Linked DNA regions of Oceanicoccus sp. KOV_DT_Chl. The protein of the gene in region 1 binds, or shares a complex with, the protein of each later gene. Links are inferred from orthologs where the notes say so. Each region holds a gene or a part of one and is shown in the gene's direction. Other genes may lie near its edges. The genes, in order: uvrA and mfd.

Region 1 (14,339 bases):
TAAATGGAATTTTCTGCCTTTCCGTCCAGGCCTGGTAGGCGGCCACTGCATTGGTGTCGACCCCTATTATCTGGTTCACAAAGCCGAGCAAGCCGGCTACCACCCGCAGATTATTTCCGCCAGCCGGCGTATTAATGATCGCATGGGGCATTTAGTCGCCACGGAAGTGATGCGCCTGATGACACAAAAACGCATCCACATTGTTGACGCTAACGTTTTGATTCTGGGTTTGGCTTTTAAAGAAAATTGCCCGGATTTACGCAACACCCGGGTAATGGATATAGTTAACGAATTAAAAAGCTGTAACGCCAAGGTTCATATCCATGATCCATGGGTATCTGCAGAAGAAGCCAAGCAAGTATTCGACGTCGATCTAGTAGAAACACCACAAACCGATTTCTACGACACCATTATTCTTGCGGTAGCACATGACGAATTCAAACAAATGGGAATAGAGAATATTCGCCAGCTAGCCAAATCAGAGTCCATTATTTTTGATATCAAATACGCCTTCCCTAGTGACGCAGTTGACGGCCGCTTATAAGCTTCCAGAGTTATTCCCAGACATTAAAAAAGGCACTAAGTGCCTTTTTTAATGTCTGGAAAATAGATATCAAGACGAAGCAGCTAATACACTCAATTAACGCTAGCCAATAAATCAAGCAACACTTTAGTTTTCGCTTCCATCAGTTCGCTGCTACCTTTGCTTTCCACATTCAATCTCACCACCGGCTCAGTGTTAGACATCCGCAAATTAAACCGCCAGTCTTCGAACTCCATACTCAAACCATCGGTGTGATCCACTTTTAACGCCTGATCAACAAACTGGCTCTCTGCCAGCTTGATTGCCGCACCAGGATCCGCAATTGTACTATTAATCTCACCACTACAAGGATAAGCAGCCATTCGCTTCAAAACCATAGTTGACAAAGGCTCTCCGCGTTTCGAAATTAATTGCGTAACTAACAACCAGGGAATCATGCCACTATCACAATAAGCAAAATCACGAAAATAATGATGAGCACTCATCTCACCGCCGTAAACGGCATTCTCCAACCGCATCCGCTCTTTGATAAACGCATGCCCTGTTTTACTCTGCACAGCAGAGCCGCCATTGGCCTCAACAATATCAATCGTATTCCAGGTTAGTCGCGGGTCGTGGACAACTTTTTCACCCTTGCTTGCAAGCAAAAATGCTTCTGCCAACAAGCCGACCACATAATAACCCTCAATAAAATCGCCATTTTCATCAAAGAAAAAACAACGGTCAAAATCACCATCCCAGGCAATACCCAAATCAGCACCATGTTCTTTAACAGCATTGATAGTGATCGTACGATTTTCTGGCAGCAAGGGGTTGGGCACGCCGTTAGGAAAATTTCCATCCGGTTGGTGATGCAGTTTAATAAACTCAAAGGGCAGTTTTTTCTCAATTAAATCAATAACTGCACCGGCACCACCATTGCCCGCATTCACGACAACTTTTAATGGTTTTAACTCAGCCACATCAACATAAGTTAGTAAATGCTCGATATAGGCCTCAGCATGATCGAGTGACTGCATCTTTCCAGGGTTCTCAGTTTCCGGAAAATTATTTTCCTCAGCCAGTCGCTTGATATCAAATAACCCGGTATCACCACTGATAGGCTTGGATTGTTCACGTACAAACTTCATCCCATTATAATCTTTGGGATTGTGGCTTGCAGTTACGGCGATGCCGCCATCCATTGCAAAGTGCGAAGTGGCGAAATAAATTTCTTCTGTACCACACTGGCCGATATCGTAAACATCAACCCCGGCATCCATTAACCCACGACTTAATGCCGCTTTTATGTCCTCACTTGAAAGCCGGATATCATGACCAACTACTACTTTTTTGGGCGAGACAACCGCCGCATAAGCGCGACCAATCGCATAAGCGATATCTACATTGAGTTCATCCGGGACCCGGCCTCGGATATCATAGGCTTTAAAACAAGTTAATTCTTTTGACATCAATACGACTCTTTAAAAAGTTATTGGGCTTTGTAAATATTTTTATAAACAAAATTAGTCGCATCCACAAAACCATCGACGCTACCGCAATCAAAACGTTTGCCTTCGAATTTATAGGCCATAACGCAGCCATTCTTAGCCTGCGTTAGCAGTGCGTCGGTCAATTGCACTTCCCCACCCTTGCCCGGCGGAGTATCCCGTAAAATATCAAAAATATCAGGCGTTAAAATATAGCGACCAATAATGGCCAAATTTGATGGTGCTTCATCAGGTTTGGGTTTTTCCACCATATCGTCCACCCGATACAAACCATCTTTTAATGCCTCACCAGCGATAACACCGTATTTTTCAGTTTGATCTTTGGGTACTTCCTGAATTGCCACAATACTGCAACGAAACTGCTTATATAGCTTGACCATTTGCGCTAACACACTATCGCCATCATTAAGACATAAATCATCCGATAGCACTACACCAAAAGGCTCATTACCGATTAGCGTTTCGCCAGTCAAGATTGCATGGCCCAAACCTTTCATTTCACGCTGGCGGGTCATAGTAAAAGTCGCCTGATCTAGCACGCCGCGAATACTAGTTAAATAAGTTTCCTTCGCCGTGCCGGAGATTTGATGCTCCAACTCATAACTAATATCAAAGTGATCAGTAATTGCGCGCTTACCTCTCCCTGTTACAAACGCCATTTGATTCATACCAGCAGCAATAGCTTCCTCAACGCCATATTGCACCAGCGGTTTATTCACTACTGGCAACATCTCTTTAGGCATAGACTTGGTTGCGGGTAAAAATCGAGTACCGTAACCGGCAACGGGGAATAAACATTTTTTTATCATTGAGACTTACCACTCATTGGTTAATTAATTTAATTCAAGTCTATAAAATTTCTATTTACTGCGGCCATAAACATCTTCAAAGCGCACAATATCATCCTCCCCCAAGTAACTGCCACTTTGTACTTCAATCAACTCCAAAGGAATAACACCAGTGTTGGCTAAGCGATGCTTTGTTCCAAGCGGAATATACGTTGACTGATCCTCAGACAATATAAATTCCTTTTCTCCACAAGTAACCACCGCGGTACCACTCACTACAATCCAATGTTCCGCGCGATGGTGATGAAGCTGTAACGACAATTTTTGGCCGGGAGTAACAATAATTCGCTTAACTTGAAAACGCTCTGACATCGCCAGTGATTCATAAGAACCCCAGGGACGATACACCTTGGTATGTGAGTTAACTTCATCACGCTGCTGCGCTTTGAGCGTATTAACAATCGCTTTAACATCCTGCACTTGATCCTTGTCTGCGACCAGTACAGCATCTGCAGTCTCAACGACCACTATATTATCTACCCCAACAGTAGTCACTAAGCGGGAGTTACTATGAATATAACTATTACCTGTGTTGTGTAAAATAGTATCGCCTTTTGCCACATTGCCGGATGCATCTTTTTCCGCTACATCCCACAGACTGGACCATGCGCCCACATCACTCCAACCACAGGAAAGCGGTACTACCATCCCTTTTTTAGTATGTTCCATCACAGCATAATCAATGGAATCACTTGGGCAAGCTTCAAACGCTGCGGCCTCCAAACGGATAAAGTCGAGGTCATTCTCCCCTTGATCAAATGCGGTCTGCACTGCCAATAACATCTCTGGTGCAAACTGCTTCAACTCATCAAGATAGCTTTGAGCACTCAGCAAAAACATGCCGCTATTCCAAAAATAATCACCACTAGTCACGTATTGCTGGGCAACATCGGCAGACGGCTTCTCGACAAATTCAGCCAATGGATAACATCCCTCTACCAGCTGATCGCCCCGACGTATATAGCCATAGCCTGTCTCAGGCGATGCAGGCACAATACCAAAAGTCACTAGGCTACCCTGCTTAGCCTGCACCAAGCCCGCCTCAACCGCTGCAGCAAATGCGGCAACATCTTTCACAATATGATCCGCAGGCATCACCAACAGCACTGCTTCGGCATCCTGTTTCAATGCCTGTAATGCAGCTGCAGCTACTGCCGGAGCTGTATTACGGCCAACCGGTTCAAGAATAATCGCATTTGCCTGACATTTTGCTGAACGCAATTCTTCAGCCACCAAAAACCGGTGTTCCTGGTTACAAACCACTATGGGGTCGACGGCCTCCAAGCCTGCCGACCGTTGCAGGGTTTCCGCTAACATACTCAAATCACCAGCTAAAGGCAGAAACTGCTTGGGATTCAATTCTCGCGATAACGGCCACAAACGGCTGCCAACTCCGCCCGAAAGGACAACAGGTATTAACATTTATTTTTCCTTATTGGTTCAGCTCGATAATTTAGTGGCGATAGCAGTCTTGCATAAGTCAGATATTGACAGGCAGGTGCTACCACACAATTAAATCAACACTTTTTTACCTATATAAAATCGCTTCAGATAATTTATTATTCTGTGATACTGCTGCAATCCTATAATATGAACAACAATATTCCCAGTACAATCAACACCTTAATAGTGGCAATTATTGGCTTGCGACGCTGCCATCGATTACAATGTCGGCTTTTCGCCCTCAGCAGGGTAATTTTTCTATCTACTGGACGCCTTTATGTCAGCCCACGACAAACACTCATTCACCAAAGAAGATTTAATTGCCTCAGGCAATGGCACCCTACTCGGTGACGGCTTTGCTCGATTACCGAGCAACAATATGTTGATGATGGACAGAATAACCCATATTTCCAGTGAAGGTGGCGCCAACGGTAAAGGTGAAATAATTGCCGAGCTAGATATCAATCCATCACTGTGGTTTTTTGATTGCCACTTCAAAGGCGACCCGGTAATGCCTGGCTGCTTAGGGCTGGATGCAATGTGGCAGCTAGTCGGCTTCTTTTTAAGCTGGCGCGGTAACGAAGGTATGGGGCGGGCTTTAGGTTCTGGCGAAGTTAAGTTTACCGGCCAGATTTTACCTACGGCCAGCAAAGTCACTTACCAACTTGATCTAAAGCGCGTCATAGAACGCAAACTGGTGATGGGAATCGCTGATGGCACAGTATCGGTCGATGGTCGCACCATCTATACCGCAAAGGATCTTCGGGTTGGATTGTTTCAACCTGATAATATGAACTTCTAAAATAGCACGGCAAAACCGTCTGCAAAGATTTAACATTAAGTCGGCCACCACCACCCTGCGAATGGTCTGGACATTACGAGGTATTACATGAAGCGCGTTGTTATCACTGGTCTTGGCATTGTTTCCTGCATCGGCAACGATATCCCTGCTGTGCTTGATTCCTTAAAGCATGGTAAATCCGGTATTCGATATCGTGAAGACTATAAAGAAAGAGGCATGCGCAGCCATATTGCCGGCACTATTGATATTGACTTCAAGGAGCATATTGACCGCAAGCAATTGCGCTTTATGGGTGATGCGGCAGCCTATGCCTATATCGCCATGCAGCAAGCTGTGAACGACTCGGGATTATCTGAGGAGCAAATATCCAATCCCCGTACTGGCATTATCGCAGGATCTGGCGGTGCATCTTCAGCCAATCTTATCGAGTCAGCCGATATTTTACGCGAGCGCGGCATCAAGCGTGTTGGCCCCTACCGCGTCACTCAAACTATGGGCAGCACGGTATCAGCCTGTCTAGCCACTCCCTTTAAAATTAAAGGCGTTAATTATTCAATCTCTTCAGCATGTGCTACCAGTGCTCACTGTATTGGTAACGCCATGGAGCAAATCCAATTAGGCAAGCAAGACGTTGTATTTGCTGGCGGCGGAGAAGAAGAACACTGGACTTTAAGCTGCCTTTTCGATGCGATGGGTGCACTATCAACAAAATACAATGACACTCCCGAAAAAGCCTCCCGCGCCTATGATGCCGACCGCGATGGTTTTGTGATTTCCGGTGGCGGCGGCATGGTGGTATTGGAAGAACTGGAACATGCCAAAGCGCGCGGCGCCAAAATTTATGCCGAAGTGGTCGGCTATGGCGCCACTTCAGATGGTTACGACATGGTCGCCCCTAGTGGCGAAGGTGCCGTTCGCTGCATGGCGCAAGCGTTGGCCACCGTGGATGGCCCCTTGGATTACATCAATTCTCACGGCACATCTACCCCAGCCGGTGACATTCAGGAGCTTAAAGCTATCGTCCAGGCCTTTGGCGACAACTCACCGATGATCAGCTCGACCAAATCACTAAGCGGCCACTCCTTGGGCGCCACTGGTGTACAGGAGGCAATTTATTCTTTATTGATGATGGAAAACAATTTTGTCTGCGCTTCAGCCAATATCGAAAACCTCGATCCTGAAGCAGCATCACTTAACATCGTGCGCGAGCGGCAGGATAATGTAACCATTACCCGGGCAATGTCCAATAGCTTCGGTTTCGGCGGCACCAACGCCAGCTTGGTATTTCAAAAATTTGATAACTGATAAGACCAGCCCTGGCAGTCATCATTAAAAAAAGCCCGCAAAAACGGGCTTTTTTTGTGCCAACCGCTAATCGTTCAGGTCACCAAGTCACTTAACATAATTACTTGCACCACATCACCTTTAGCAATAGTCATTTGCGGTGGCAACACCACCAGCGCATTGGCCCAGCTAACTGATGCCAGCACCCCTGAACTTTGGTTTGAATACAATTGCGCAACACCGTCCTTAACATTCGCCCGCAAATACTCCTGACGCCCACCCGCTCGATTCCATTCAAAACCCGCTTCGGCATTGGCATATGCAGGCGTTACTTCAGCCTGCCCATAGCCGCCAACAGGTAAGGCTTAGCTAGTAAACAAAAAGTAACAAACACCGAAGATGGGTTACCCGGCAGGCCAAAAAATGGCGTGCCATTTACCGTCCCAAATGCCAACGGCTTACCGGGCTTGATATTAAGTTTCCACAAAGCCAATTCACCTAGGGATTCTACTGCGGCTTTTACATGATCCTCTTCACCCACCGACACTCCGCCGGATGAAATAATCACATCGGCCTGACTGGATAACTGTTTTAACTGCTGGCAAGTACGCTCGAAATCATCTGCAACAATGCCGCCATCCAGCACCTCACAACCCATCGCGGTTAATAATGCCGTCAACGTATAGCGATTAGAGTTATAGATCTGACCTTCAGCTAAAGTTTGCCCCGGCTCCACCAACTCATCACCAGTCGATAACACAGCCACTTTTAATTGACGATACACCTTAACCGAAGTCATACCAATGGAGGCCAGCAAGCCTATATCCTGCGGCTGTAAGCGCCGACCTTTAGCCATCACCAAGCCACCAGCACGTATATCTTGCCCTTTGGGCCGCACATGCTGTCCAAATTTAACAGTGTCGATAATGCGGATCGCTTCGCCAAAAGCGTTGGTATCCTCCTGCATGACTACTGTGTCCGCACCTTCAGGAATTGCCGCACCGGTAAAAATACGTGCTGCTGTGCCTGCTTTTAACGGTTTACCAATCGCTCCGGCAGCAATGCGCTGACTCACCACCAACTCACGGCTCTCATTACTGCTATTTCGTGCGGTGCCACTGGCAGCGATATCTTTAAAACAAAAGGCGTAACCGTCCATTGCACTGTTATCACAAGGAGGCACATCAATAGTTGAACGCTGATCTTCAGCCAACACCCTACCCAATGCCAACAATAGCGATACTGATTCAAACTCTGCTAGCGGCTGCGCCGACGCAATGATTTTAGTGAGCGCTTCTTCAACTGGCATTAACGGCGAAGTAGTCATTCAAAACTAGCCTTGCGTTTGTTGTTCAGCACGGGTTTTTAACACCCCAACAAAATTACAGGGACGATGACTGCTATCCAACTGTTCGCGAATAATTTTCCCCCACGCTGTTTGACACGCGCTGGTGGAGCCCGGCATACAAAAAATGACCGTTTCATTAGCCAGACCAGCAATAGCTCGAGATTGCACCGTGGATGTGCCAATCTCGTCATAGGACAGAAAGCGAAATAACTCGCCAAAGCCATCAATTGTTTTATCAAACAACACACTGACAGCTTCCGGTGTGGAATCCCTCCCGGTGAAACCGGTACCGCCTGTGATCAGAATTGCCTGCACCTGAGTATCAGCAATCCACTTCGATACCACGGCTCTAATCAAATAAACATCATCTATAACGATTGTTTTATCGGCTAAGTGATGACCTTCCTGCAGCAAACTATCAACCAAAAACTGCCCCGATGTATCATTCGCCTCTGAACGCGTATCGGAAACGGTAAGCACGGCAACATTCAACATTTGCCTGTCACTACTCACACTACTCATTCACTGTATCCTTGCCGACATGGCTATCCACCGTTTTATTTTCAAATATTTTTTTCACCGTGGGCACCACAAACGCACGCCAGGGTAATTGTTTTATACCAAAGGTATTACGAATTTTATCACAATTCATCAAGGCCTAGGCCAGTCAGTATCAGCAGTATCGACTGATTCAAGCTGTAATAACTGCTCATTAGCTTGCGTATATTGCGAAACCACAGCCAACACTGTTTCAGCAAATTGATAGCTGCTCACCGGATCTGAACTGCAATAATGGTAGGTTCCCCATGCATTACAACCGCAACTCAGCTGATCAATTAACCCCGAAATAACTCGGGCTAAATCCTTGGCATGCAACGGGCAACTTTTACCAGTACTGGATAAAGTAAGGCTTTCCTGCGCCTTAAATCTATCCAACAAAGTCGTCAATAAATTATCTTCCCTACTACTAAACAAAGGGCCAGTTCGTAGAATGATATGACGGGAGCAACTGCCCCGGAGTAACTCTTCCATCCGCGCCAGTAGTGCACCCTCCCGACTAGCGGGCACCACTTCATCCTTTTCACGGTTACGCCCTCCATCGATGCCATCAAATACTTGACTAGTAGACAAAGAAATTACAGGAATGACAGCACGGTCGCAGGCCTGCGCCAACATAGCCAAAGAATCGATCAAACTCTCGGAGGCCTGCTGCTGCAAACTCTCAAGGCTTAACGCATTCACCACTACACCAATATCAGCGGGAATATTCAACTGTGGTTTTATTTGCTCACTAGTATCGGAGTTAAGCCACTCAGCGCCCACTGATAGAAAAGGGCGCTGACGAATAGCCAGCTGAGCCTCCAACGCATCGCGTATCTGGCCATCCAGAGCAATGATAAGAACTTTCACTTATTCGGCACCGCGTAGTTGATTGGGCCTAAAACGGGATATCGTCGTCAAAGTCATCAAAATTACCGGCCGGTGCTGCGGCTTGCTGGGGCGGGGCTGTTGACGTGACTGCTGGGGCGCTTGCTGCGGGCTTGTTGAGGTGCCTGCTGTTGAGGTGCTGAATAACCTTCACTCTGGTAACCGCCAGCTTGCTGCCCGGCACCACGACTATCCAGCATTTGCATTTCATTGGCGACAATTTCAGTCGTATAACGGTCATTACCGCTCTGATCCTGCCACTTACGAGTCCGTAAAGAACCCTCTAAATAAACCTTGGACCCCTTGCTCAAATACTGACCAGCAATTTCCGCCAAACGATTGAAAAACACCACTCTATGCCACTCGGTTCGCTCTTGCTGCTGCCCGGTCTGCTTGTCTTTCCAGCTTTCTGATGTCGCCACCGTAATATTGGTAACCGCATTGCCATTGGGCATGGACTTTTGTTCGGGGTCATTCCCCAGGTTGCCAATTAAGATGACTTTATTCACGCCGCGGGCCATGGTGATCTCCAGAGTTCATACAATATTTTAGTTACAGCTAAGTGACTGAACTATACCGCGTGAACCCAAACAAGGCTAGCCGACAAAGTACTTTCACCAACGCTTACAATCAAACCTACGACCAATAAACCACTTAGGCAGTATTAACGTAAGAAAATAAATGACAAGCACTTTGCCTACTGTCCGCTCAGCCAATTATAATACTCTGTTTCGCTGCGCCCGTTGCAGGGGCGGCATTGCCTACAGCTGTAATTAGGAACACATAAATGGATACCATTCTGGTCAGGGGTGCACGCACCCACAACCTTAAAAACATAGACCTCGATATCCCTCGAGACAAGCTGGTAGTCATTACCGGCCTATCCGGCTCCGGAAAATCTTCGCTGGCATTCGATACCTTGTATGCCGAAGGGCAGCGTCGTTATGTAGAATCGCTATCCACCTATGCACGCCAATTTTTGTCGATGATGGAAAAGCCTGATATTGACCACATCGAGGGCTTATCACCGGCAATATCTATTGAGCAAAAATCCACCTCCCACAACCCTCGCTCCACCGTTGGCACAATCACTGAAATTTACGATTATTTACGCCTGCTCTATGCCCGTGTCGGCGAACCCCGCTGCCCTGACCACGGCATCAAACTGGAAGCCCAAACCATTAGTCAAATGGTCGATGCAGTAATGGCATTACCCGAAGGCAGCAAACTCATGCTGCTAGCGCCGATTGTGAAAGAACGCAAAGGTGAGCATTTGCATGTATTTGAACAATTGCGCGCTAACGGTTTTGTCAGGGCGCGCATCAACGGCACAGTGGTGGATCTGGACGATGTTCCGGAATTGGAAAAAAATAAAAAACATTCTATTGAAGTTGTAATCGATCGATTTAAAGTCAGAGAAGATTTAAAACTGCGCTTGGCTGAATCCTTTGAAACCGCCATCGAATTAACTAGCGGCACCGCGACCATTAGCTATATGGATGGCGAACACGGTGACATCGTGTTTTCTGCGTTGTTTGCCTGTCCTACGTGCGGCTACAGCATAAGCGAACTAGAGCCTCGCCTATTTTCTTTTAACAACCCCGCAGGTGCTTGTGAAGGCTGTGATGGTTTAGGAGTAAAATCTTTTTTTGATCAATCCCGAGTAGTACTACACCCTGAATCCAGTTTAGCCGAAGGCGCTATTCGTGGTTGGGATAGACGCAGCGTCTATTATTTTCATATGCTGAAGTCACTCGCTGAGCACTACCAATTCGAAATCGACAAACCGTTCAACAAGCTCAGTAAAAAGCATCAGAAAATAATTTTGCAGGGGTCCGGAAATGAAAAAATAAACTTCAGCTATGTTAATGATCGTGGCGATGTTTTTCAGCGCACCCATAAATTTGAAGGCATTATGCCTAATATGGAGCGACGCTATCGTGATACTGACTCACAAATGGTACGCGAGGACCTGGCTAAATTTTTAAGCACACAGCCCTGTCCCGACTGTGTAGGTACACGCCTGAAGCGCGAGGCACGGCATGTATTTATAAAAAATCGGGACCTCCCTTCTATCGTCGCTATGCCTGTTGGCGAGGCCCTGCACTATTTTGAAAAATTAAAACTCACTGGCAGCAAGGGAAAGATCGCTGAAAAAATATTAAAAGAATTACGCGACCGCTTTACCTTTTTAGTCGACGTGGGATTAAATTACCTGACACTTAACCGCAGCGCAGAAACTCTTTCCGGCGGCGAAGCCCAGCGTATCCGTTTAGCCAGCCAGATTGGCGCAGGCTTGGTTGGCGTGATGTATATACTTGATGAACCCTCGATCGGTTTGCATCAACGCGACAACGAACGTTTACTCAAAACCCTTAATCATTTACGTGATCTTGGCAACACTGTTATTGTGGTGGAACACGATGAAGAAGCTATCCGCTTAGCTGACCACATTATTGATATCGGCCCAGGTGCCGGCATTCACGGTGGCCGGGTGGTCGCAGAGGGCAGCTATCAAGATATTATTAAGTCTAAAGACTCTTTAACCGGGCAGTATTTATCGGGGAAAAAGTCTATCCCCATACCCGCCAATCGCACGGCTTTCGATACTGAAAAACAATTGGTTCTCAGCGGCGCCACCGGCAATAATTTGCAAAACGTGACGCTCAAAATTCCGCTGGGAATAATGACCTGCATTACCGGTGTGTCCGGCTCAGGAAAATCCACACTCATTAACGGCACTCTATATCCACTAGCCGCTACTGAATTAAATGGCGCCTCCACTTTAACGCCCTCACCCTATGAGGACATAAGCGGCCTTGAGTTAGTCGATAAATGCATCGACATTGATCAAAGCCCTATCGGTCGCACACCGCGCTCAAATCCCGCTACCTACACTGGTATTTTTACCCCGGTGCGTGAATTGTTTGCAGGCACCCACGAAGCACGTTCGCGCGGTTACAAACCCGGTCGCTTTAGCTTTAATGTTAAGGGTGGCCGCTGCGAAGCCTGTCAGGGCGATGGTGTCACCAAGGTTGAAATGCACTTTTTACCTGACATTTATGTACCCTGTGATATCTGTAAAGGCAAGCGCTACAATCGTGAAACACTGGAGATACGCTATAAAGGCAAAAGCATCCACGAAGTACTGGATATGACTATCGAAGATGCCAACAGTTTTTTTGAAAATATTCCTTCAATTGCAAAAAAACTGCAGACGCTGATGGATGTCGGTCTGTCTTATATTCGTCTAGGCCAAGCTGCTACTACTTTATCCGGCGGTGAAGCGCAGCGAGTAAAATTATCCAAAGAGCTTTCCAAACGCGACACAGGTAAAACACTGTATATTTTGGATGAACCTACCACCGGTTTACACTTTCATGATATACAACAATTACTGAATGTTTTACATCGCCTACGCGATCACGGCAACACCATTGTCGTTATCGAACATAATCTGGATGTGATTAAAACTGCAGACTGGGTTGTCGATCTTGGCCCCGAAGGTGGTAGTGGCGGCGGCCAGATTATTGCCACCGGCACGCCCGAGCAAATCGCCAAAAACAAACAATCACACACCGGACGCTTTTTAAAGCCTATGCTTAAATAACCGATTTTTTTGGAGTTAGCTATGTTTTTACGCTTCTGCCTCACACTGGTACTGCTGCTAAGCATGCACCTTTGCTTAGCATCAAACCCCGATTCAGATCTAACTAAACCGTCAGCAGCAGCACAGCAAATGATTGCGACATTGCGACTGCAAGAACATAACACCGCCAGTCGCGAACACCCACGCTGGCAAAAACCTAATCACATTGTGGTGGTAGTACCACCAGAATTTGCAGCCATGTCCACTCCCTTGGTCACCGCATTGCAACAAATCGCTGGTGACATTCCACTCAGTACTTACCAACCGTCAGCACAGGAAAAACCACCTGCCTATCTACAGCAAGCTGATGTTGTATTTGGCTGGTGCAATCAGCAATTATTATCCTTGCTACCTAAACTGGTGTGGATCCAACAATTCAGCGCAGGCGCAGAAAAATGCACCAGCACCACCGGCATTACCCAACAGGATTTTATTCTCACCAACGCCCAACATATGGCGTCTCCAGTGATCGCCGAACACGCCATCGCGATGATGCTATCACTGACACGCCAACTACCTTTATACCAGCGCCAACAAATGCAACAAACATGGCAACGCCCCACACAACTCACCAGCACCGACATCAATCAAAAAACTTTACTCGTTTTAGGCTTGGGAGGCATTGGTACCGAAGTAGCCAAGCGTGCACACGGTCTTGGGATGAGAGTCATTGCCACCCGCAACTCCAGTCGCAAAGGACCAGAGTATGTCGATTATGTTGGCTTGGCTGACGAGATGCTTAAGCTGGCTGAACAAGCTGACGTTGTTATCAATGCTCTTCCTTACACGCGCGCAACTGAAAATGTAATCAACGCTGAGTTCTTGGCAGCACTCAAGCCTGGTAGCTATTACATTTCAGTCGGGCGCGGGAAAACTACTGACCTCACCGCACTGACCAAGGCGCTAACATCCCACCAATTAGCAGGCGTCGGTCTGGATGTTACCGAACCCGAACCACTTCCCTCAGACCACCCGCTCTGGCAAATGGATAATGTGATTATCACTCCCCATGTTGCCGGGTTTTCCAAATCCGCGATTCAGCGAAACTTTCTTTTGTATCAAGAAAACTTACGACGCTATCTCCAGGGCGATAAATTATTGAATATTGTCGATCTCAAACGCGGCTATTAACACCCTGACTTACGGGGAAGTTTTTGGCTTTTATACCGCCTCGAGAAGTAATAAGCTCAATTATTAACCAATGATAATTATTCAGCACCCGACTCCCGGTGTTAACCTTTACCAAAGCAATTACCCAAACAATAACAATGCATACCTACAGAAAATGCACTCCGATTCCGCGAGGTAATAATAATGAAAAAGCATTTCTTGCTTCTCTTACTGGGCTTGATGAGCATTAATATGGCAATCATCAGCGGCTGCAACCGTCACCACAGTAAAGATGTAGAAGAACCAGCAACTGCCACGATTGAAGGGCCAATAACAGGCACCCCTACCTTAGTTAGTACATTCTTTAGTTTAGAGTCTGTTGGCTACGAACAA
Region 2 (14,982 bases), on another replicon or contig:
GTGGTCAATGCAAACATGCCAGCAAAAACACCCAGCACAATACGCCAGGAAGCTATTCTGGTAATCATCAAACCGGCTAAACCGATGAAGATCGCCAGCGTTGAGGTTTCACCCATCGAGCCTGGAATCGTTCCAAAGAAGGTTGAATTCCAGCTAAACGCAGCTTCCAGTGCATCAACACCACCACTGGCAGCAACGGATAACGCGGTTGCCCCTGTGTGACCATCAACCGCCGTCCAAACTGCATCACCTGACATTGCTGCCGGATAAGCGAAGAACAAAAAGGCGCGACCGGTAAGAGCAGGATTGAGGAAGTTCTTACCTGTACCCCCGAACACTTCTTTACCTATTACCACACCAAAACTGATACCCAGCGCCACCATCCACAGCGGGATGGAAGGCGGACACGCCAGTGCAAATAAAATCGAGGTTACGAAAAAACCTTCGTTTACTTCGTGGCCACGCTTCATCGCGAATAACACTTCCCAAAAACCACCAACAATAAAAGTCGTTAGATAAACAGGAATGAAATACCAAAAACCGTACCAGAAATTATCCCAGATACTATTTACGTCATTACCAGCGAAGGCCATGATTAGACCGCTTCGCCAATCATCGTTCATTGCTAACTCAGTGGCCGCATGAATGGTATTAGCCTGGAACCCCACATTCCACATACCAAAAAACATAGCGGGGAAAGTACACAACCACACGGTAATCATGATCCGCTTAAGATCTACACCATCGCGAACATGCGCAGATGTTTTGGTGGTACTACCAGGAGAATAGAATATGGTATCTGCTGCTTCATACAGCGCGAACCAACTTTCGTATTTACCGCCCTTATGAAAATGCGGTTCAATATCATCAAGAAATTTGCGCAGTGCCGGGAACTTTACCGCCATGATTAACCCTCCTTCTCTATACGAGTCAGGTTATCGCGGAGTATTGGACCATACTCATACTTACCTGCACAGACATAGCTACAAAGGGCCAAGTCTTCTTCATCTAATTCAAGACAGCCCAGATCCTGAGCCATCTGGGTATCACCCACTATTAACGATCGCAGTAATTGGGTTGGCAAAATATCCAGCGGCATAACTTTCTCATAATTACCCACTGGCACCATCGCCCGCTCACTACCATTGGTAGTCGTCGTAAAGTCCATCAATTTACTTTTAGTTAATTGGGAAATGTAAATACCCAATACAGAATGCTTTTCGCGGCCAGGTGACATCCAGCCCATAAATTCGCGCTCACTGCCCTCGAGCAATACCGTTACTTGCTGGTGATAACGACCGAGATAAGCCACTGAGCCAGAAGCGGTGCGACCGCCTAAAACTGAACCGGAAATAATACGGTTGCTGCCAACCTTCATCTTACCCGCAGTCAACTCATCCAAGTTCGCACCCAGTCGTGTTCTCACTAATTCGGGACGCTCAACTTGTGGGCCTGCCAATGAAATAACACGGTCTGTATATAATTTACCTTCAACAAATAGTTTGCCAATGGCGATGACATCTTGATAGGCGATACTCCAGGCGACTTTTCTGGTACTCACTGGCGCAAGAAAATGCATGTGCGTACCAACCAAGCCAGCCGGATGTGCCCCCGCAAATTCTTCAGTAACAACTGGGGCACTGCCAGTCTCTATCGCCGCACCTGGTGCTTTAGCAACAAAGACTTTGCCATCGGTTAATTTACTCAATACCGTTAAACCATCGGCAAAAGCAGTCGCCTGTTCGGCAATAATAACGGCGGGATCAGCTGCCAACGGGTGAGTATCAATGGCGGCTACAAAAATAGCGTTGGGCGTGCTTGCAGGTGCGGGTACTCGACTATACGGGCGGGTGCGGAAGGCAGTCCACTGCCCTGAATCAACCAGCGTGGTAACGATTTGCTCACGACTCAGCTGGGTAACATCACTGACAGTGGCAAATATTTCTGACGCATCACCCTCAATATCAATAACCACCGATTGCAAAACACGCTTATCACCGCGGTTAATGGCGGCAATGGTGCCACTGGCCGGGGCCGTATATTTAACCCCTTCGGTTTTCTTATCGGTGAAAATGACCTGACCAGTCTTGACCTTATCCCCGACCTGCACTTCCATAGTTGGCTTCATACCAACATAGTCAAAGCCGATTACAGCAACTGATCGCGCTTTCACGCCGTCACTAATAACCTGCACAGGTGTACCGGAGATAGGCAAGTCCAAACCACGATTTATCTTAATCATAGATATGCCTGAAATGTTGAAAGTTAAAAAATCGGCTTTAATGGGCAAATTTAGCACTAAAAAGCACTTAAATTGATCCTTTCCCGCAAGCTGCCTCTCTAGGATAGACCATAAAAGCTGCGGCTACCGGCGGATTTATTGCTAAAGAATTTAGCCCATCAAAAAAATGGCGCAAGTATAAAGAGTGAGGCCTGTAAATACCATAGGTAGTGGCCGCATTTGTTTGATTTGTAAGAGATTTAATTCAATAAAGTGAATGCCCCGGCAATCTTGGGACAACTATATTTAAAAATAACGGCCAGTCTCAGCTTCATAGCTACCAAGGGGATTCTCAGGGTGTAAAAAAACCGCCTTGAGACGGTTTTTTATTAACGCTAACTGAACGCGTAAATACTCAGGGCTCTTTCGGATAGACCCGGTAATCAACACCCGCCATTTGCTCCAATACGCGATGGACCTGACAGCTATAGCCAAACTCATTGTCGTACCAGCAATACATAATTACCTGATTACCATTTACTACTGTTGCTTCCGAGTCATAAATACAGGCATGGCGCGAACCCACAAAATCACTGGAAACCACCTCTGGTGAATTGGAAAAATCAATCTGCTTACGCAATGGCGAATGCAGCGCCACCTGCCGCATATAATCATTAACCTCTTCTACGGTAGTAGATTTCTCCAGTGTTAATTTCAAAATCGCCATAGACACATTCGGCGTAGGTACACGAATCGCGTTGCCTGTTAACTTCCCCTTCATAACGGGCAACACTTTAGCTACCGCTTTGGCAGCACCCGTTGAAGTAATAACCATATTCAATGGCGCTGAACGACCACGGCGATCTGCCTTATGGTAATTATCAATCAGGTTTTGGTCATTGGTATAGGCGTGAACAGTTTCGATGTGCCCGGAGACAATGCCAAACTTATCGTTCATGGCTTTTAAGGGTGGGGCAATAGCATTAGTCGTACAACTCGCTGCAGAAATAATGCGATCTTCAGGGCGGATATCGCTGTTATTAATGCCATGCACAATATTAGGGATATCGCTCCCAGGCGCGGTCAGAATAACTTTCGAAACACCAGGACGAAGATGCCGCGACAAGCCCGCCGCATCTTTAAACATACCGGTGTTATCAATCACGATGGCATTGTTAATACCGTATTCGGTGTAATCCACTTCCTCGGGGAGCCGGCATAAATGACTTTGACTTCATTGCCGTTAGCAACAAATGAACTGCGCTCTTCATCAACACGAATGGTGCCTTTGAAAGGGCCATGGATAGAATCGCGACGCAGTAAACTGGCGCGCTTAACCAAATCATTAGCGGCACCACCACGACGTACAACGATAGCCTTTAAACGCAGATTATCGCCGCCACCAGTTTTCTCAATCAGCAATCTGGCCATCAACCGGCCAATACGACCAAAACCATACAGCACAACATCTTGTGATGGTCGCGCCGGGGTTTTATCGTCAATTAATTCTTTAACCTGTGATTTAACGAAATCCTCAACACTGATACCTTGCTCTCTAGGGCCCTCTTCATACATTACCGCTATACGGCCAGCGTCAATATGAGCAATCCCCAAGTTGAGGTCTGACAAGGCTTTAATCACTGGAAATGTTTCAAACTCTGAAAGTTCATTGCCCTCAACCACCCGGACCGCGCGGTGCGCCTGCATGATTTCCAAAACCGATAGATTGACTAGATTTTGACCATAGATATAGGTTTTAACCCTGCCACGATACAACTTACCAACTAATGGAATCATTCCTTCGGCTAGCGCTTCGCGCTCTTTCCAGTCTTCAAAGTAATCATCAGGGCGTTTACGGTTGCTGCTATCAGTACTCACTGTCGTATACCTATGTTGGTGTATTTATGTTGGATGTATTTAATGTTCTTAAGGACATCTTATTCGGCCAAATATCTAACCACTTCTTTAGTCCCGACCCCGAAAAACGAGCCAGCAAAAAAGGGGCGTATTATGTTCATTCACCGAGCCAAGTTCAACTACTGGTCAACCAATTACGGGCAAATTGCCGTAAAAAATGAGCTGCACCCAAGATCCTGACACGTTTCCTAAAAAGCAGTCGCACAATGCCGGTGTAAAAGCCCCCTTGGCAAGCTACAATAGCGCCGCCTATTTTTGTCGGCCTATAGCCGGCTTTTAAATACATCGTTAATCACTAAGTAATACTATGACCAAGCTTGCTTTGCTCTCCCCTCTTCCTGCAACTACTGGCAGCGATCGTCATCGCTGGGGGAGTCTCTACGGCAGTGCTCCGAGCTTGGCCATTGCCAATCAGGCGCAATCATCCAGGCAACTCACGCTGGTCATTTGTAACGACACCGCCAGCGCACTCAGACTGGAACAGGAATTGGCATTTTTTGCGAGTGACCTGGATATTCTTCATTTCCCTGACTGGGAAACACTGCCTTACGATAATTTCTCACCGCATCAGGATATTATTTCTGAGCGACTCACCACTTTACATCGATTATCACAACTGGAACACGGTATTCTGGTTGTTCCAATTTCAACCTTGATGCATCGACTGCTTCCTAGTGATTATTTGCATGCCCATAGCTTGGCCATTAATGTCGGCCAGCAATTTAATATCGACAGCATGCGTCTGCAACTGGAAGCCAACGGCTACCGCTGTGTGAATACAGTTTATGAACACGGTGAGTTTGCCCTGCGCGGTTCGATCATGGATATTTTTCCTATGGGGAGTCCGCACCCTTTCCGGATTGATTTACTTGATGATGAAATAGATACGCTACGCACCTTTGACCCCGAAACCCAACGCACCGTCGAACAAGTACAACAAATCAGCCTGCTGCCCGGCAAAGAATTCCCATTGGATGAAGCCGGTATCAAACGCTTTCGTGATCAATGGCATCAACAGTTTGATGTCGATCACCGGCGCTGCCCGATTTATCAGGATGTCAGCGAGGGTATTGCGCCAGCGGGTATCGAATATTATTTGCCCTTATTTTTTCAACAAACCAGCACCTTATTTGATTATTTACCCGCTACCACGATGGTGACCTGCACCGAAGGGTTGGAAGCTGCTGCTGATCAATTCTGGCGCGACCTGCATCAACGTTTTGAAGATCGCAATATTGATCCACAACGACCACTGTTAAATCCCAGCCAATTATTTATTGCAACCGAGCAACTATTTGCTGCGCTCAAACAATATCCACGAATTATTTTACATCGCGATGCACTGGAAGCCAAAGCTGGCAATTACAATTTTGATAGCCAGCCGCCGCCGTTCCTAAGCATTAACGCACAAGCAGAAAATCCGTTAATCGAACTGGAAAGTTTGATAGCAAATGCTGACGCTCGCATCTTATTTTGTGCCGAAAGTGCCGGCAGAAGAGAATCGTTGCTGGAGCTTTTACAGCGGCACAATATCAAACCAGCTCTGTTTAATAGCTGGCAGCAGTTTATAGCCAGTGATGAAATGCTAGGTATTACCGTAGGGCCATTAGAGTCAGGCTTAAAGCTCGATAATATTTTACTGATTGCTGAGCCACAGCTATTTGGCCAGCGTGTGATGCAAAGTCGTCGCCGTCGCAAAATGCAGGACAACAGCGATGCAGTCATCAAAAACCTCACCGAATTACGATTGGGCGCTCCAGTTGTACATATTGACCACGGCGTTGGACGCTATCGCGGTTTACAAAGTATTGGCATTGACGGTGAAGAGACTGAATTCCTGACACTGGAATATGCAGACGGCGCAAAATTGTACGTCCCCGTCGCCTCACTCCATTTAATCAGTCGCTATAGTGGCGCCGATGAAGAGATGGCACCACTGCATCGCTTGGGAAGCGACAAGTGGCAAAAAGCCAAACGTAAAGCCGCAGAAAAAATACGCGATGTAGCCGCCGAGCTACTGGATATCTATGCACGCAGGGCCGCCAGACCCGGGCAAAAACTGGTGGTTCCCGAGCAAGCCTATCAAAAGTTTGCCGCGGGCTTTCCCTTTGAAGAAACGCCGGATCAAGAAACAGCTATCACTGCAGTACTGGCAGACATGCAAAACACAACAGCAACGGATCGCCTGGTCTGTGGCGATGTGGGTTTTGGTAAAACGGAAGTTGCCATGCGCGCGGCATTTGTTGCCGCACACAACAGCAAACAAGTCGCTATTTTAGTACCCACAACATTACTGGCTCAGCAGCACTATGAATCCTTTAAGGATCGATTTGCTGACTGGCCGGTAACTATTGATGTGCTATCCCGCTTTCGGTCAGTCAAAGAACAGGAGCAAATACTTGCTAAAGTGGCCAGCGGTAAAGTAGATATTTTAATCGGCACCCACAAACTGCTGCAAAAAGATGTAAAGTACCATGATCTCGGCTTATTAATTATCGATGAAGAGCACCGCTTCGGAGTACGCCAAAAAGAACAGCTAAAGTCCCTGCGCGCCGAAGTCGACATTCTCACCTTAACCGCAACACCTATCCCCAGAACGCTAAACATGGCAATGTCGGGAATGCGCGACTTATCCATTATTGCCACCCCACCGGCCAGACGACTCTCGGTCAAAACCTTTGTTCGAGAGTGGGATAATGGTGTAATAAAAGAAGCCATACTGCGAGAAATATTGCGCGGCGGTCAGGTGTATTACCTGCACAATGAGGTTAAAACTATCGAGCAGTCTGCTCGGGAACTAAAAGCGTTAATACCCGAATTACGTATTGGCATCGGTCACGGGCAAATGCCGGAGCGGCAACTTGAGCAAGTGATGTCGGATTTTTATCACAAACGTTTTAACCTATTGTTATGTACCACCATCATTGAAACCGGTATCGATATCCCTAGCGCCAACACCATCATTATCGACCGCGCTGATAAATTTGGCTTAGCGCAATTACACCAATTGCGTGGACGCGTCGGCCGCTCTCACCATCAAGCCTATGCCTACCTGCTTACACCCGGCGTAAAGAACATGACTCGTGATGCGGAAAAACGCCTGGAGGCCATCAGTCAGGCGGAAGATTTAGGCTCGGGATTCACCCTGGCTACTCACGACCTGGAAATACGTGGTGCGGGAGAACTATTAGGCGATGACCAAAGCGGGCAAATTCATAGCATCGGCTTTACCCTCTATATGGAAATGCTCGAACGCGCAGTTAACGCAATCAAACAAGGTAAAACGATCGATCTGGAACAATCATTTGATACCAGTAGTGAAGTTAACCTGCGCTTACCCGCGCTAATCCCCGACGACTACTTACCCGATGTACACACACGGCTGATTCTTTATAAGCGCATCGCCAGCGCTGAAAACAACAACGATTTACGTGAGCTACAAGTTGAAATGATCGACCGCTTCGGCTTGTTACCGGACCCGGTGAAAAATTTGTTTCGCGCCACACAAATTAAACTGCAAGCACAGCAGATCGGGATCAAGAAAGTAGAAGCATCGGCCGCAGGCGGCAAGTTAGAATTCGCCGACAATACCCAGGTTGAACCCATTGCGCTGGTAAAGCTGGTACAAACACAATCAAAAACCTATCAACTGGCCGGCGCTACCGCCTTGAAATTTAGTGAAGCCCTGGAAGATAGAGAACTACGCTTTAGTTTTGTTGAGGACTTAATCAACAAGCTGACGCCGGTTGACCCACTAATTCAGTCGCAAAACTAGCCTGTGATAACCAGAGTACATTACACTTAGCCCATGAAAACAATATCCTACATAGTTTTGGTAATCTCGTTTCTCGGTAATGCCTTGAGCATACAGGCACAGCCATCTGTGGAAGTCGACATCCCCAAGTGGTATCAGATTGAGGTGCTGATCTTTGCGTATCAACGGGACAACAGCCAGCAAGAACTATGGCCACAGGAGCTTGGGCTAAAATACCCGCAGCGTATTCTGCAACTTAAACAAGCCACTGCCAATCAGGTCATCATTAATGAACCAATACCGCCTATGGTGTCTGTTTTTGATAGGACCTTCAGTGAAGATACTACGCCAGCAGATGCAACTATCACTGAAAGCGACGTGCCAGCAAACGAGCCTGTGGTCGACAACAACAAACAGCTCTTAAATGATAGTGAGTCGACAGTTTTACCGGTGATGACGGTCGAACTGGAGGAACAGCCTTTTACTCTGCTAGCTAAAGAGGAAATGACCTTTCAAACTATTGCTAAGCGGCTGGCAGCCCAGCGCAATATTCGTCAGCTATTTCATGCGGCCTGGCGACAACCCATTCGTGAACGTGACACAGCAGAAAGTATTTTAATACGTGGCGGCGATCAATATGATAATCACTTTGAACTGGAAGGCTCCCTTAGCATTGGCCTGGAACGCTATCTGCATATTAGTACTGATTTATGGCTGAGCAACTTTGTCAGCAATGCCGGTTTGGATAAAACCCCTTGGCCTGTATTACCGCCGATACCAATAACATCCAAAGCCGTTACGTCTTCGCTAACGCCCTCGGGCGACCCATTTCTCAATAGCGCGCAAAATAATTTATTTAGCGATCAAACCTTTAGCTTTGATAATCCCTTTATCGATACCGCCGGTAATCTGTTTTCAGTAGCAGAAACTATTACGCTGCGTCAGGAACGTCGCATGCGTAGCCAAGAGCTGCATTATATCGATCACCCACTAATGGGTTTACTGGTGCGAATTACACCCTACGAAAAACCCTTATCAGCAGAAACGCCGCTACCCACTACCAATATCAGCGAGCAGCAAAATTAAACCGCTGCCAACAGCGCCCTTACCTGCCCATGCCTGACGCTATCACCCGATGAATATCATCCATAGTGATTAGGGTTGAACTGCGTCCAGCGGCAGGATTAACCACCAGACAAATACTGGCATAATCGATACCTAACTCTCTGGCCAACACCGCCTCCGGCATTGCTGTCATCCCGACAATATCGCAACCATCTCGCTCCAGGCGATTAATTTCCGCGGCTGTTTCCAGGCGCGGGCCCTGGGTGACCGCATAAACCGCTTTATCGCTTACCGCCAAACCAATATGTTCAGCTGCAGATAGCAATGCCTGACGCAATGACGCTGAATAAGGGTAACTAAAGTCCACATGCTCCAGCGCAGCCGCTTGATCACCAATGGCAACACCATCAAAAAAAGTATGCTCACGGTCGTAACTGTAATCCACAAGCTGATCCGGAATAACTATGGCTCCCGCAGGCATCGATGGATGAATACCACCCACCGCATTAACCGCAAGCACCCTATCCACCCCTAACTGCTTTAACGCCCACAGGTTGGCTCGATAATTGACTTTATGTGGCGGAATTCGATGCGGACTACCGTGACGCGCAAGAAAAACTACATCACGACCATTTAGCTGGGTTTGAATAATGGCTGCAGACGTTTCGCCATAAGGGGTAAGCCGCTCGCCTACGGTTGCGCCCTGTTGAAAGTCGTTAAGACCGGTACCACCAATAATCGCCAACATTCAGATTAACCTTTCATTCAACTGTAATTTAATCCCAACGGCACACGATTATATTGCGCCACAATCGCTTTCATCCAGGCTGACTATTGAGAGGAAGCTAAATGGATAGCATCTGGTACTTTTAGAGTTGTTGTTGGATAGGCCACATCAGCTTCGTGATGAAAGATGATATCCAGTATTTCTAACAACACCCGCTGTTTTACTTGGTGGTACTCCACCCAATTGGTTGTCTTGGTAAAAGTGTAAATAAAGAACTCCAATGAAGAGGGGGCGAAGCTATTAAAATTTACGATCAAGGTTTGCTCATGATCAATATCTTCATGCTGTTCTAATAACGTTTTAACATCGGCAACAATGGCTTTTACTTTGCTGGCATCGTCATAGCGCACACCGATCTTTTCATAAATACGGCGATTATGCATACGCGAAGGGTTTTCAACAGAAATATGACTAAATACTGAATTCGGCACATACAAGGGCCGCTTATCAAAGGTTCTGATTCTGGTCTGACGCCAGCCAATATGTTCGACCGTGCCCTCAATTTCCTTATCCGGAGAACGCACCCAATCACCAACCGCAAACGGCCGATCAAGATAGACCATTAACCCACCAAAAAAGTTGGCCAGTAAATCCTTGGCAGCAAAACCAACGGCGATACCGCCTACCCCACCAAAGGCGAGGACACCTGATACGCTGTAACCCATGGTTTGCAGTATCACCAATGCAGATGTAATGACTACAGCAGCGCGCACTAATTTCCCCAGTGCAAGTACCGTGGTTTCATCCACCGGTTCATCGTATTCAGAGGAGATTAAACGCCTTTCAACCTGGTAAATTACCCGAATTAAAAACCACGCTAATAATGCCACCACTAACAAAGAGCGAACATTGCCGAACATCTGAAACACAACGGCATCAGAGCTGTCGATCAACACCTGAGCGACCAAACTAAAACCGAATAACCACACCATAAATCCTGCAGGCTTTTTGGCCGCTTCGAGCAAAGCATCGTCCCACAGGTTGTGGGTCTTATTAAGTTGAACGTCTAACTTCTTAAAAGCCAACCCCAGCAGATAATGAGCAAGCAGGGTTGCCAAAACCAGACTAAAAACCTCCCACAACCAGGGATAAGCGGATATATCAACGCCAAAATACGTTTGACCTGCCAACGACTCACTCATATTACGCTTCTCTAAAATGCTAATTGGTCACCCTCTGTCGATAGGCGCCATGAATTACACTCATTTTGAACTGAACAAGCCATAAGTTATACAAATTTATCTCGAACAACCCAATTCTTATATTAAAACCCTATAAAAAACCCTTTATAAAACATGGACTGCAATTTTACAAATCATAAGCTATTGAAACGCTGGAATATTTCATAACAGTAAAAAATATCGATCACTAATACGACTTAATAACAATTAAAACTACGAGGCTGGACAGCAGGTTTTTACGTGTTATTTTGAACTTAAGCGATTAATAAATAGGGGCGTTGTAATGAAGAGCACTATTCCACAAATCGGTAATTGGTATAGAGAAATTCAGCAAGGTTTAATGTTCGAAGTGGTTGCAGTTGACGACAGCGCACAAACGATTGAAACCCAATTTATCGATGGTGCTATCACGGAATTTGACTTTGATAGCTGGCGTGAAATGCTATTGGAAGAAGTCGAAGAACCCGAAGATTGGCGCAATGCTTATGAGCTCAGCAGCGAAGATTACGCCAACGCCGATGATACTTTTTATCCGGAAGACTGGAGCGGACCACTGGAAATGATCGAAACAGACATCGTTAATGGTATGTACGACGATTTCTAATAGACCCGCACCTAAATAATGCATCAATCCAGGCGCTGCTGACCAGCGCACAGTGCTAGCCATCTCACCTCTTAATGGCAATCACCCTTACCCATTTTTCTCAAGTAGCAGCGTACAACGCACCCTTCCCGCATTCCCGGCCCGTAAATTAATCCGCTACCAAAGATATAAACTGTACAAAAAACTTGCAGCACACCCTTTACTGTATATAATCACAGAACTGTATATAAAAACAGATCGCACTAGCTAGCTTCAAGCGATGACACAGACCAAGGGAATTCATGATGACCAAGCTTACCCCCCGACAAGCAGAAGTACTTGCCCTAATCAAAAGTAATATCGAAGATACTGGCTTCCCGCCAACGCGCGCCGATATTGCCCGTCAGCTAGGGTTTAAATCTGCCAATGCCGCAGAAGAACACCTAAAGGCATTGGCTCGCAAAGGCGCAATCGAAATGATTCCGGTGCATCAAGAGGCATACGCATTCCCGATGACGAGCACGCAGGCATTCCAATCGTTGGCCGAGTTGCCGCTGGCAGCCCTATCCTGGCGCAAGAACATATTGAAGACTATTGTGAAATGCCCCCCTCTTTCTTTAGTCCCCGCGCGGATTATTTTCTTCGAGTCAGTGGTGACAGCATGATCGATATTGGCATTTTTGATGATGACCTATTGGCCGTGCACAAAACGTCCACAGCGAATAATGGCGAAATTATTGTCGCTCGAATTGATGATGAAGTGACCGTAAAGCGTTTAAAGACCACACGCAGCAAACATCAAATCCTGCTGCTACCGGAAAATCAGGATTACCAACCAATCGAAGTGGATCTACGCCATCAGGATTTTGCCATTGAAGGCCTAAGCGTTGGCGTAGTAAGGCGACAGTAAAATTACTCCAGGCAATAAAAAAGCCCCGTAGGGGCTTTTTTATTGCCTGGAGCACGATCATTGCGAACAGCCGAACCTTCAAATTCAATGCAAGGTATGGGTTATTTCTTCTTCAACAATAGCATCATCCTCTAATGTTTCTTCAGTAATATGCGCGGCAGCTTGAATTCCTGCCTGGATCATCACTTTAGCGACATCCAGCCCTGCATCCCCCATATACGCCTTTGATTCATCAGAAAAACGAATATTCACCAATGGCTCACTGCCATCTTCGTCAGATCGCTTTAATACAATTTCTCCGCTAGGGAGCTCAATAATTTCTAAAAATGATGACGACACTGATATTCCTGTTACAACGTGTAAAACTAATAGCGGATATTCTAACAGCTGCCAGCAATACTAGTGAATAAACTCAGTCAATATTGAGTAATATTAACGATTCAGGCAGATATCAGCATGCAGCAACTAAATAAATCCATTACTTGGCGCTTTTTTTAGTTTTACCTTCCTGCACTATCCACTTGCCCCCTTCGTAGAAAGCCTTCCAGCCACTAGGTTTACCATCGATTTCCGTTTGCACATAATGCTCTTTCGTTTTACGGCTGTAACGGATGATCACTTTATTGCCATCGGGGTCTTCAGTGGGCGCTTTAAATAAATGCTTGTATTTGGGATCGATTGCTTTTTTAAAGGGCAAGATCTCTTCAACCAACGGGGCACGCGTTTCTCGATTTTTTGGGAAGTTACTCGCGGCTAAAAACATACCGGCGGCACCGTCACGCAGCACATAATGATCATCAACCTTTAAACACTTGAGATCAGGCATGGGGACAGGGTCCATCTTAGGTGGTGCCGCATCGCCATTGCGAAGTAATTTTCGAGTATTTTTACAATCCTCATTGGTACAACCAAAATACTTACCAAAGCGACCAGACTTAAGCTGCATTTCTGCACCGCACTTATCGCAATCCAGCACCGGACCTTCGTAACCCTTAATTTTGAAGCTACCTTGCTCTACTTCAAAACCAGTACAGTCAGGGTTATTACCACAAACGTGTAATTTCCGTTGTTCATCAATTAAATAACTGTCCATCGCGGTATTACAAATCTTGCAGCGATGTTTTTTTCGCAATAAACGAGACTCAGCTTCATCATCACTATCAACACTGACCACTTCATCACCAGAAACCAGGTTAATAGTGCTCTTGCAGCGCTCTTTGGGAGGCAAGGCATAACCTGAGCACCCGAGAAAAACGCCGGTACTAGCTGTCCTAACCTGCATCGGACGTTCGCACTTGGGACAAGCAATATCGGTTTCAGTAGGGTTGTTAGCACGCATGCCACCCTCTTCTGATTCCGCTACTTCCAATTGCTTTTGAAAATCAGTGTAAAAACTATTTAGCAAATCCTTCCAATCCAGATCACCAGCAGCTACTGTATCGAGCCGCTCTTCCATTTTGGCAGTGAAATCGTAACCTAATAATTCGGAAAAACTTTCAACTAAACGCTCAGTAACTACATCGCCCATTTTTTCCGCATAAAAGCGGCGATTTTCAACCCGCACATAACCACGGTCCTGGATGGTCGAAATAATCGAGGCATAGGTAGAGGGGCGGCCAATTCCACGCTTCTCTAACTCTTTTACTAAGCTGGCCTCACCGTAACGCGCGGTCGGTTTAGTGAAATGCTGACTAGGGTCTAACTTTTCTAATGTTAACTGATCATTCACCTTTACATCGGGCAAAATAACATCTTCATCTTTGTTAGAATTAGGAGGTAAGACTTTCATAAAGCCATCAAACCGCATCACTCTTCCACGAGTGCGTAATTCAAATTCGCCCGCAGTCACCACGATACTGCTACTGGTAAATTCCGCAGGCACCATCTGACAAGCGACAAACTGACGCCAAATTAGCTCGTACAAGCGTTCAGCATCACGCTCCATGTTTTGTAACTGCACGGGCTTGGTATTGACATCAGAAGGCCGTATCGCTTCGTGTGCCTCTTGTGCCCCCTCTTTGCTGGAATAAGAGACCAGATCAGATGGGAGGTATTTCTTACCATAATTACTACTAATAAAGTCGCGACAATTAGCGACAGCTTCCGCACTCAAGTTGGTCGAATCTGTACGCATGTAAGTAATGTAACCCGCTTCATATAAGCGTTGCGCCATCATCATGGTTTTCTTCACCCCAAAACCAAGTCGCGTACTCGCGGCCTGCTGTAAAGTTGAGGTAATAAAAGGGGCGGAAGGTTTAGACTGCGTCGGTTTATCTTCGCGCTTACTAACGGTAAAGGTTTGTTGCTTTAGCGCCTCAAGCACTGCGTTAGTTTGCTGTTCATTTTGAGGCCTGAAGGCTTTGTCACCCTGTTTTTTAACTTCCAGCCTTAAGGCTCCGGCCTTAGCGCTGGTATCAGCAAATACCTGCCAAAACTCTTCAGGGATAAACGCTCTAATTTCACGCTCCCGCTCTACCACCAGGCGGGTAGCAACCGACTGTACACGCCCTGCCGATAAACCTCTGGCCACTTTCGCCCAAAGCAGTGGCGACACCATATAGCCA

What was found.
Region 2: the proteins of uvrA (region 1) and mfd are in contact, whole or in part, in a crystal structure (PDB 4DFC), measured with the Escherichia coli proteins. The link is inferred for Oceanicoccus sp. KOV_DT_Chl from one-to-one orthologs.

The regions. Positions count from the first base shown.
Region 1 is NZ_FQLF01000005.1:772,759-787,097, forward strand. Bases 9,661-12,997 are described here. They hold uvrA (excinuclease ABC subunit UvrA), read left to right. Parts: upstream 9,661-9,974; coding sequence 9,975-12,797; downstream 12,798-12,997. Other genes in these bases: ssb (single-stranded DNA-binding protein), read right to left, coding at 9,661-9,708; UNITIG_RS20895 (D-2-hydroxyacid dehydrogenase), read left to right, coding at 12,819-12,997. Also shown: Vi polysaccharide biosynthesis UDP-N-acetylglucosamine C-6 dehydrogenase TviB, read left to right, coding at 1-544; UNITIG_RS20845 (phosphomannomutase), read right to left, coding at 637-1,995; UTP--glucose-1-phosphate uridylyltransferase GalU, read right to left, coding at 2,016-2,843; UNITIG_RS20855 (mannose-1-phosphate guanylyltransferase/mannose-6-phosphate isomerase), read right to left, coding at 2,895-4,304; fabA (bifunctional 3-hydroxydecanoyl-ACP dehydratase/trans-2-decenoyl-ACP isomerase), read left to right, coding at 4,603-5,127; fabB (beta-ketoacyl-ACP synthase I), read left to right, coding at 5,215-6,432; UNITIG_RS24720 (hypothetical protein), read right to left, coding at 6,507-6,674; gephyrin-like molybdotransferase Glp, read right to left, coding at 6,740-7,738; moaB (molybdenum cofactor biosynthesis protein B), read right to left, coding at 7,745-8,281; UNITIG_RS23190 (hypothetical protein), read right to left, coding at 8,274-8,411; UNITIG_RS20880 (sugar nucleotide-binding protein), read right to left, coding at 8,411-9,169; more of ssb, read right to left, coding at 9,232-9,660; more of UNITIG_RS20895, read left to right, coding at 12,998-13,967; UNITIG_RS20900 (alpha/beta hydrolase domain-containing protein), read left to right, coding at 14,151-14,339. UniProt on the Escherichia coli protein: The UvrABC repair system catalyzes the recognition and processing of DNA lesions. UvrA is an ATPase and a DNA-binding protein. A damage recognition complex composed of 2 UvrA and 2 UvrB subunits scans DNA for abnormalities.
Region 2 is NZ_FQLF01000004.1:382,434-397,415, forward strand. The notes cover bases 4,134-8,113. They hold mfd (transcription-repair coupling factor), read left to right. Parts: upstream 4,134-4,445; coding sequence 4,446-7,913; downstream 7,914-8,113. Other genes in these bases: UNITIG_RS17275 (CsiV family protein), read left to right, coding at 7,998-8,113. In the rest of the region: UNITIG_RS17255 (NADH:ubiquinone reductase (Na(+)-transporting) subunit B), read right to left, coding at 1-905; UNITIG_RS17260 (Na(+)-translocating NADH-quinone reductase subunit A), read right to left, coding at 908-2,242; more of UNITIG_RS17275, read left to right, coding at 8,114-8,978; UNITIG_RS17280 (S-methyl-5'-thioinosine phosphorylase), read right to left, coding at 8,998-9,705; UNITIG_RS17285 (mechanosensitive ion channel family protein), read right to left, coding at 9,789-10,886; UNITIG_RS17290 (DUF6763 family protein), read left to right, coding at 11,209-11,529; UNITIG_RS17300 (hypothetical protein), read right to left, coding at 12,503-12,757; topA (type I DNA topoisomerase), read right to left, coding at 12,897-14,982. UniProt on the Escherichia coli protein: Couples transcription and DNA repair by recognizing RNA polymerase (RNAP) stalled at DNA lesions. Mediates ATP-dependent release of RNAP and its truncated transcript from the DNA, and recruitment of nucleotide excision repair machinery to the damaged site.